Regions from separate parts of the Cutibacterium sp. LaCa_89 genome, predicted to be linked through region 2. Evidence: riboswitches for the same ligand, from Rfam matches in the RefSeq annotation. Region 2 holds a riboswitch; the other holds the start of a gene.

Region 1 (5,119 bases), 1.1 Mb from region 2:
AAGTCCGAAACGTATGCGCGTCGGCCAGTGAAGGCGTCCGGCGGCCTTGCGGGCAACTTCGGTACTGATGGCGGTGCCTTTCGAACGTGAGAGCACTCTCAAGCTGAAGTCATTCCGAAGCATTCATATCATGAAAGTGACAGTCCCTGCCGGGGCGCGACCATCGCGGATGCTTGGCGGGTTGATCGCCTCTACGGCAAGGCACAATGCAGTGTCAGACTCGTCCGGGCGACGGGTGAGCGCTCCGGTACGTTCTCTCGCGGCCAGGCTGTGTGATAGCCGCGATGAAGACGTCGGTATGGTTGAGACGGTTTTGTCCGGGGTGAGCTGTCTGGGAGGAACTATGGACACCATCACCATCACCGCTGATGACGGAGCCGACGTCGACGTCCTTGTCTGGCGTCCCGAGGCTGCGTCGGGGCGCCCCATCAAGGGCTTGGTGCAGTTCTGCCACGGTATGGCCGAGTACGCGGCTCGCTATGACGAGGTCGCCCGGGTGCTTGCAGCCGACGGCTGGCTCGTCGTGGCGAACGACCACCGTGGCCACGGGCCGCGTGCTGCTGCCATAGGAGAACTCGGAACCACGTCTGATCGTGGCTACCACCAGCTGCTCGACGACCTGTCCGCCGTCGCTGACCACTTCATGGCCAAGCTGGAGGGGAAGCCGTGGTTCCTCGTCGGACACTCGATGGGGTCGTTCCTTGCCCGTGTCCTGGCCGTTCGTCGGGGACGCGAGATGGCCGGCCTGGTCATCATCGGCACCGGCTCCTCCCTGGGGCCGTTGAGCACTGTCGCCACCGGGCTGGCCCAGGCCCAGGTGCTCATGGTGGGGGAGGACTCCCGCAGCCCGCTGCTCAACACGCTGTCCTTTGGGTCCTTCAACCGAGCCTTCCTGCCGGCCCGCACCGACTATGACTGGTTGTCCCGAGACGCTCACGTCGTGGACGCCTACAACGACGACCCGCTGTGCGGTTTCGTCTGCACCGCAGCCTTCTACCGCGAACTCGTCCGACTCATCGAACTCGCCAACTCCACCGAGATCTTCCGAGCGACTCCACCGGCACTGCCCATTCTGCTGATGTCGGGCGCCAAGGACCCGGTGGGGGACTCCGGCAGGGGAGTGCGCCAGGTCGCGCGTCAGTTGCGCGACTCGGGCTCGCGTGAGGTGGACCTCGTTCTCTACCCCGGGGCGCGCCACGAGATCCTCAATGAGGTGAACCGTCGACATGTCCACGCCCACCTGCGCGACTGGATTGATGCCGTCGCTGCCCGGCCCCGGACCTTGCAGGTTCGGAAAGCACGGTGAAAGGCCGCTCACGTTCGTTTCGCACAATCGTGCACATGCACCCCCGCTGCGTGAAGGCGATTGTGCGCAGCCTAGTATCGTAGGTGCTGGTGCCGAGGAATCCCATCCGGGGTTTCAAGGCGGTAAGAGGGAATCCGGTGAAACTCCGGAACTGCCCCGCAGCGGTGAGTGGGAACGACATCACCATCGTCGCCCATCTGGTTCTCGGACCGGGTGGACGTCGATCAAGCACTGGGCTTCGGTCTGGGAAGCGGTGACGTAGGACTCGTCGGCAGACGAGGTGCCCATGAGTCCGAATACCTGCCAGAGCGTGTGGTGCACTCCGCGTGTGCCACAGCGTCCGAGGTCTCGAGGGCCGGCCGAGGTCGTCCAACCATCCACAGCGGAGCAGGAGTCTGACGAATGACTGATCCTGACAACCTCGCATCCAAGCCCGTCGAGGACAGGATGCCCGAGGAGTTGAGCCTGGCCGGGGACTTCCCGAAGGTCACCCACGAACAGTGGGAGGACGCGGTCCTCAAAGTCTTGAACCGGGGTCGCCCCGAGGGCAAGGAACTCAACATCGAGCAGGGAATGAAGCGCCTCGAGCCGACCACGGTCGACGGCATCCAGATCGAGCCGATGTACCGGCGTCAGGATGCCTCCGAGAAGCTCGGCGCTCCGGGCGTACCGCCCTTTACCCGCGGCACGACGATCCGTGACGGTAGCATGGACGCGTGGGACGTCCGAGCCCTTCACGAGGATCCCGACGTCGAGTTCACCAAGAAGGCCGTCATCGCTGACCTCGAGCGTGGCGTGACGTCCCTGTGGCTGCGGGTCGGTGCCGACGCCATCAACCCCGAGGACATTGCCGGCGATCTCAAGGACGTGCTGCTGGACCTGGCCAAGGTCGAGGTCTCCAGCCGCGACGACCAGGAGGCTGCCGCCGAGGCCCTCCTCAAGGTCTACGCCGATTCCAAGATCGAGCCCGACAAACTGTCGTTCAACCTCGGTCTGGATCCGATCGGTTTCGCCGCCCTCAACGGTGGCACCCCGGATCTGTCCGGCATGGGCGAGTGGGTCAGGAAGATCGAGAAGTACAAGAACTCCCGCGCCTTCGTCGTTGACGCCACGATCTACCACAACGCTGGTGCCGGCGACGTGCACGAGCTCGCCTGGGCCATCGCCACCGGCGTCGAGTACGTCCGCGCTCTCATGGAGCAGGGACTGACCGCCGAGCAGGCGTTCGACGCCATCAACTTCCGGGTGTCCGCCACCCACGACCAGTTCCTGACCATCTGCCGTCTACGCGCCCTGCGCACCCTGTGGAACCGCGTCGGTGAGGTCTTCGAGGTGCCGGCCGCCAAGCGTGGTGCCCGCCAGGAGGCCGTCACCAGCTGGCGTGAGCTGACCCGTGACGATCCCTACGTCAACATCCTGCGAGGCACCATCTCGACCTTCGGTGCTGCTGTCGGTGGTGCCGAGGCCGTCACGACCCTGCCCTTCGATGCCGCCATCGGCCTGCCGAAGAGCGACTTCTCGCGTCGTATCGCCCGCAACACTGGCATCATCCTCGCCGAGGAGTCCAACATCGGTCGCGCCAATGACCCGGCTGGTGGCTCTTTCTACGTTGAGGCTCTGACTAAGAAGCTGGAAGAAGCCGCTTGGGTCGAGTTCCAGGCCGTCGAGGCTGCCGGTGGCATGGCCGCCGCACTGACCGGCGACCACGTCCGCACCGAGCTCGACAAGCTGAATGCCGAGCGCGCCAAGCGTCTGGCGACCCGCAAGCAGCCGATCACGGCCGTCAGCGAGTTCCCGCTGCTCGACGCCAAGACGGTCGAGACCAAGCCGTACCCCGAAACTGCCGAGCGCAACGGGCTGGAGTGGCGCCGCGACGCCGAGATCTTCGAGGCCCTCGTTGATCGTTCCGCCACCTGCTCCGAGCGTCCGAAGGTTTTCCTGGCTTGCCTGGGAACCCGTCGTGACTTCGGTCCTCGCGAGGGATTCTCCGCCCCGGTGTGGCACATCGCCGGCATGGAGACCCCGGAGTGCGAGGGAGGCACCACTGAAGAGGTCGTCAAGGCCTTCAAGGAGTCCGGTGCCGAGGTCGCTGACCTGTGTTCGAACGCCAAGACCTACGCGGCCCAGGGCCTCGAGGTCGCCAAGGCCCTCAAGGAGGCTGGCGCCAAGCTGGTCTACCTGTCGGGTGCCTTCAAGGAATTTGGTGATGACGCTGCCGAGGCCGAGAAGGTCGTCGACGGGCGCATCTACCTCGGAATGGACGTCGTTGACGTCCTGACCACCACTCTGGACACGTTGGGAGTTGCCAAGTGACCACCCTGCCTCGTTTCGATTCCATCAACCTCGGAGACTCTCCGGTCCCCGCGGACGCACAGGAGCAGTTCGCCAAGCTGGCCGCCGCCGCTGGTGAGCAGGAGCCCTGGACCACTCCGGAGCAGATTCCGGTCGGTCACCTGTACTCCGAGGACGTCTACGCCGACATGGACTGGCTGGACACCTACGCCGGTCTGCCGCCCTTCACCCACGGCCCGTACGCCACCATGTACGCCTTCCGTCCGTGGACGATTCGTCAGTACGCCGGATTCTCCACCGCCAAGGAGTCCAACGCGTTCTACCGCCGTAACCTGGCCGCTGGTCAGAAGGGTCTGTCGGTCGCCTTCGACCTGCCGACCCACCGTGGTTACGACTCCGACAACCCGCGTGTTCCCGGTGACGTCGGCATGGCCGGTGTGGCCGTGGACTCCATCCTGGACATGCGTGAGCTCTTCGCGGGTATTCCGCTGGACCGCATGTCGGTGTCCATGACGATGAACGGCGCCGTGTTGCCGATTCTCGCCCTGTACGTTGTGACCGCCGAGGAGCAGGGTGCCAAGCCCGAGCAGCTCGCCGGAACGATCCAGAACGACATCCTCAAGGAGTTCATGGTTCGTAACACGTACATCTACCCGCCGCTGCCCTCGATGCGGATCATCTCCGACATCTTTGCCTTCACCAGCGCGAACATGCCGAAGTGGAACTCCATCTCCATCTCCGGCTACCACATGCAGGAGGCCGGCGCGACCGCCGACATCGAGATGGCCTACACCCTGGCCGACGGAGTCGACTACATCCGCGCTGGCGAGTCGGTGGGCCTGAAGGTCGACCAGTTCGCACCGCGTCTGTCCTTCTTCTGGGCCATTGGCACCAACTTCTTCATGGAGGTCGCCAAGATGCGCGCGGCTCGCATGCTGTGGGCCAAGCTCGTCAACCAGTTCGGACCTAAGAACCCGAAGTCCATGAGCCTGCGTACCCACTCGCAGACCTCTGGCTGGTCGCTGACCGCTCAGGACGTGTACAACAACGTCATCCGTACCTGTGTGGAGGCCATGGGAGCCACCCAGGGACACACCCAGTCCCTGCACACCAACTCCCTCGACGAGGCCATCGCCCTGCCGACAGACTTCTCCGCTCGTATCGCTCGAAACACCCAGCTGTTCATCCAGCAGGAGTCGGGCACCTGCCGCGTCATCGATCCCTGGAGCGGTTCCGCCTACGTCGAGAAGCTCACCCTCGAGCTGGCTCGCAAGGCCTGGGCCCACATCCAGGAGGTCGAGAAGGCCGGCGGTATGGCCAAGGCCATCGAGAAGGGCATCCCGAAGATGCGTATCGAGGAGGCCGCTGCCCGTACCCAGGCCCGTATCGACTCCGGTCGTCAGCCCCTCATCGGCGTCAACAAGTACCGTCTCGATGAGGAAGAGGATCTCGAGGTCCTCAAGGTCGACAACACCCAGGTGCTCAAGGAACAGAAGGCCAAGCTCGAGCAGCTTCGCGCCA
Region 2 (5,119 bases):
AAGATCGCCGTGCAGCTCGGTCACGCCGGCCGGAAGGCCTCCACCGAGAAGTGGTGGCCGGGATTCCATGGCAGCGTGGTACCCCCTGAGCAGGGCGGCTGGATTCCCGTCGGTCCGACCACCGCCCCTGCTGACGGCAAGCAGTACGTCGGCCTGCCCGTCAACGCCCTTGACGAGAACGGCATCGAGAAGGTCGTCGACCACTTCCGCGCCGCCGCCGCGCGTGCTGTGGACGCTGGATTCGACGCCGTCGAACTTCACAGCGCCCACGGTTACCTGCTGCACCAGTTTTACTCGCCGCTGTCCAACACCCGCACCGACGGTTGGGGCGGTGACTTCGACGGACGTGTTCGCCTGCCGTTGGAGGTCGCGAAGGCTGTGCGTGGGGCCATTCCTGAAGACATGCCCTTGCTGGCGCGCCTGTCGGTCACTGACTGGCGGGACGACGGCTGGCAGGTGAAGGACTCCGTCGAACTGTCGCGGCGCTTCGCGAAAGCCGGGGTCGATCTGCTCGACGCCTCCTCAGGAGGCAATTCGTCGGCCCCCATCCCCGTCGCCCCGGCCTACCAGGCTGACCTGGCGGCTCGGGTGCGCGCCGAGGCGGATATTCCCACAGCCACCGTCGGCATGATCTGGACCCCACAGCTGGCCGAGGAGCTGCTGGAGAAGGGCAGCGCCGACGCCATCATGGTGGGACGGGCGGCTCTACGCGACACCAACTGGCCGTTGCGTGCCGCCCATGAGCTGGGTGTTCCCAACGAGGACGCCCCATGGCATCCGGCCAGGTTCCGTGGGGCGTGGCGCTGACACGACTGACGATCCCGTCGCCGGTCGACCGTCAGCGATTCCACTTCTTCCTGAGCCTTGCGTACTTCTTGGATCCAGGGCCGTGGATGTCAACATCGCTGAGGATGCTCGTCCCGCGCAAGGTGAGGACAGGGCCATCCAGCCCCGGCTGGGAGAGTCCGCGAACCGTGAGGTCTCCGAGCACTCGCGACATCGAGTCCTCGATGCGCACCCCGTCGGGCACCAGGAAAGTCGCGTCACACATAACGATCGTCAGGTCAATGGTGATGTGACGACTTGCCCACGGCATGGAGGTCAGGTCGAAGCACGGATCCCCCATGAACCCGGTGACGGTGGTGAGTTTGGCCATCGTCCGCCCCGAGGCCCAGACCGTGTCGCTCATGATGCAGGTCATGTGGTCAGCCTCCGGACCGGGGACGATCCGCACCACCTCGCCGTGGCCAGGACGAGCGGGGACGGCCACACTCCCGACCGTCGCGCCAAGGTCAGAGAGCAACCCGCCCAGATCGCCATAGGTACGGGCCTGCAGAGCAGCCTCCACCCTCTCCGCATGCTCGTCGCGAGTCAGCTTTCCCAACGTCCATGCCTCGTCGAGGATGTCCGATGCCCGGGCGCGCTCGGCGTCACCAATCCGCCAGTCATCGGGAATCGTCACGTCGCAAGTCTAGGACAGCCACACACACCCAAGGCTCTCCAGGCCTCGCGTTGACTCGCCTTGATCAGCGTTCATATAGTGGCGAGTGCACATGGTTCCCGTGTTCGCACGGGCCAAGAGGGAATCCGGTGAGAATCCGGAGCTGCCCCGCAGCGGTGTACGAGAACGACCGCCGTCATCATGCACTGTGCTTCGGCATGGGAAGCGACGGCCAGTAGGCAACAAGTGCTCGTGAGTCCGAAGACCTGCCAGGTGTGGTCCCGCAACCGCGGGGCCCGGTTCGCGATCTCGCGGGAAGTGTCGCAGCGTTCATGGGGACCAGTGTCCCCGCCGCATTCCGCCCGGTCGCGTGCCTACGGCATCGCACGGAGGAATTGCAATGAGCGCCGACCCCATCTCGACCATCCGCGTCCGCAAGCGCGACGGATCCCTGGCCCCCTACGACGGCAACGAAGTCGCTGCATCCATCATTGACTCAGCCCGTGGGCTCGACGACGCCGTTGCCCGGGCAACCCTGCTGCAGGCCGAGGTGGAGATCACCCTGTTCGACGGGATCACCACCGACGCCCTGGACGAGGCCGTCATCCAGGTGGCTCTGGGCAATGCCAAGGACGACCCCGCCTTCGACACCATTGCTAGCCGAATCGCCGTCAAGAAGCTGTACAAGGAGGTGTTCGGCGACACCCACGACGGTCTCGGTGACGCCGGCCCCGAGCGGGTGCGAGACCTCCATCATGCCTGCTTCCCGCGCACGATCGACAAACTCGTCGCCGACGGCCACCTCGACGAGCGACTGGGGCGGCTCTTCGACCTCGACGCCCTCGCCACGGCCCTTGATCCCATCCGTGACGACCTCATCGGCTTCACCGGCGTGCGCACCATGGTCAACCGTTACCTGTTGCGTACCCCCGACCAGCGAGCGTTGGAAGTACCGCAGTACTTCTGGATGCGCGTGGCGATGGGGCTCAGCCTCACCGAGGACGATCCCACCTCCTCTGCCCTCGCCCTCTACGACTCGATGAGTAACCTGCGTCATCTCGCGGCTGGATCCACCCTTGTCAACGCGGGCACCCCGGCTGGTCAGCTGTCCAACTGCTTCGTCATGCGCACCGAGGACGATTTGGAGCACATCGCCCGGACGATCCGTGACGTCATGTGGATCACCAAGGGCACCGGCGGCATCGGGCTGTCGATGTCCGACCTGCGCTGCGAGGGGTCACCTATTCGCTCCGACAACACTGCGTCGACCGGTCCGATCCCCTTCATGCACACCATCGACTCGACGCTGCGGGCCGTCTCCCGCGGAGGCAAAAAGCTCGGCGCACTGTGCTTCTACATGGAGAACTGGCACATGGACTTCCCGCAGTTCCTCGATCTGCGGCAGAACTCCGGTGACCCGTACCGGCGGACCCGCACCGCCGACACCGCGGTGTGGATCTCCGACGAGTTCATGAAACGCGTCGCCAAGGACGAGGACTGGTACCTCTTCGACCCCGCCGAGACCCCCGATCTCACCGAGCTCACCGGGTCGGCCTTCTCGAAGCGTTACGCCCACTACATCGCCGAGGCCGAGGCCGGCCACATCAAGCGTTTCCACCGCACCACGGCCCGCGAACAGTTCCGAGCCATCCTGGTGAGTCTGCAGACGACATCCCACCCGTGGTTGACGTGGAAGGACAGCGTCAATACCCGCGCGTTGAACAGCACCACCGGGACGATCCACTCCTCGAATCTGTGCACCGAGATCTGCCTGCCCCAGGACCGCGACCACACCTCGGTGTGCAACCTGGCTTCGGTCAACCTCGCCGGACACCTCGTCGGGCCGCGCGGGAAACGTCGCATCGACTGGAACCAACTGGCCGCCACCACTCGGCTGGCGGTGCGCCACCTCGACAACCTCGTCGACATCACCGCTTCGGCGGTGCCTCAGGCCGAGCGATCCAACGTGGAGAACCGGGCCATCGGCCTGGGCGTCATGGGGCTGACGGACATGCTCGAGCAGGTGCGGATTCCTTACGACTCCCCCGAGGCCTGCGAGATCGTCGACCGGGTCATTGAATTCATCAGCTGGCACGCCATCGACACCTCCGCTGATCTGGCCACCGAGCGTGGCTCGTACCCGATGTTCGCAGGATCCGGCTGGTCGGAGGGGATGGTCCCGGTCGACACCCTGGCTCTCCTGGAGCGCGACCGTGGCATTCCCGTTGACGTCGACCGAGTGACGAGGATGGACTGGGACGGGCTGCGTACCAAGGTGAGTCACGGGATGCGCAACGCCACTCTGATGGCCATCGCCCCGACCGCGTCGATCGGCCTGCTCGCTGGCACGACGCCGGGTCTGGACCCGCAGTTCTCCCAGATGTTCTCCCGAGCCACCTCGGCCGGGAAGTTCCTCGAGGTCAACCGCAACCTGGTGGCCGACCTCAAGGACCTCGGGCTGTGGGAGAAGGTGCGCGAGGAATTGCTGCGCCGTCAGGGGGATCCCAGCGAGATCAAGGCCATCCCGGCATCTCTGCGACGTCTGTACCGCACCTCCTTCACCCTGGATCCAATGGCCTACCTCAACGTGGCCGCCAGGGCGCAGAAGTGGGTGGACCAGGCCATCAGCCGCAACATCTACCTGGCCTCCCGGTCGGTCGGTGACATGGAGGACCTCTACACCGCAGCATGGCGGATGGGCGTCAAGACGACCTACTACCTCCACATGCTGCCCCGTCACACCGCCGAGCAGTCAACGGTGGCGGTCAACAAGGCTGCCGGACATCGCAACGGTCCTCGTCGTGGGTTCGCCACCGCAGCACGACGTGACACCAGCACCACGACCATCGAAAAGCCCCTGACCGAGGCACTCGACGCCGAACCCGTCATGGCCCTCGATCTCGTCGACGGCACCTCCTGCCCGGTGGACCCCCAGGAACGCCTGCAGTGCGAGTCCTGCCAGTGACCGACGACCGTTCCCCCCACTGAATGCGAGAACACCATGATCCTTGGATCCGGAATCCACGAAGGGCTGCTGCTCAAGCCCGTCATCTACCCGTGGGCCTACGACCTCTACAACCAGGCCGTGGCGAACACGTGGTTCCCCAACGAGATCCAGCTCGATGAGGACCTCGCCGACTTCAGCCGGATGACTCCTGATGAGCACCATGCCTTAACCCACCTCATGAGCTACTTCAACCCCAACGAGCTGCTGGTCAACAAGGCGTTGGCCTTCGGGGTCTACCCCTACGTCAATGCGGCCGAGTGCCACTTGTACCTGGCCAAGCAGATGTGGGAGGAGGCCAACCACTGCATGGCATTCGAGTATGTCCTTGAGACCTTCCCGATCGACCGTGAGGAGGCCTACCGCTCCCACGTCCACGTCCCGTCGATGGCCCGCAAGGAGTCCTTCGAGGTGGCCTTCATCAAGCGGATGACCGAGCAGACCCTCGACATCACCACCATCGAGGGAAAGCAGGACTTCGTGCGCAACCTGGTGGCTTACAACATCATCCTTGAGGGCATCTGGTTCTACTCGGGATTCATGGTCGCGCTGTCCTTCCGGCAGCGAAACCTGCTGCGCAATTTCGGCTCCCTCATCGACTGGGTGGTCCGCGACGAGTCCCTCCACCTGAAATTCGGCATGAATCTCATCCTGACGGTGTTGGAGGAGAACCC

What was found. A riboswitch is a leader RNA that binds a small molecule or an ion and turns the genes downstream of it on or off. The one in region 2 is predicted to bind cobalamin.
Region 1: it holds a riboswitch for cobalamin, as region 2 does, so the genes downstream of both, mutA (methylmalonyl-CoA mutase small subunit) here and ACP8LP_RS10670 (ribonucleoside-diphosphate reductase subunit alpha) in region 2, are expected to answer to the same signal.

Annotation. Positions count from the first base shown of each region.
Region 1 is NZ_CP190889.1:686,693-691,811, forward strand. It holds gene ACP8LP_RS03160 (UDP-phosphate galactose phosphotransferase) at 1-123, opposite strand, end outside; gene ACP8LP_RS03165 (alpha/beta fold hydrolase) at 344-1,306, shown strand; cobalamin riboswitch at 1,377-1,628, shown strand; gene mutA (methylmalonyl-CoA mutase small subunit) at 1,709-3,619, shown strand; gene scpA (methylmalonyl-CoA mutase) at 3,616-5,119, shown strand, end outside.
Region 2 is NZ_CP190889.1:2,314,039-2,319,157, forward strand. It holds gene ACP8LP_RS10660 (NADH:flavin oxidoreductase/NADH oxidase) at 1-807, shown strand, start outside; gene ACP8LP_RS10665 (DUF1707 SHOCT-like domain-containing protein) at 839-1,462, opposite strand; cobalamin riboswitch at 1,538-1,729, shown strand; gene ACP8LP_RS10670 (ribonucleoside-diphosphate reductase subunit alpha) at 1,842-4,406, shown strand; gene ACP8LP_RS10675 (ribonucleotide-diphosphate reductase subunit beta) at 4,443-5,119, shown strand, end outside.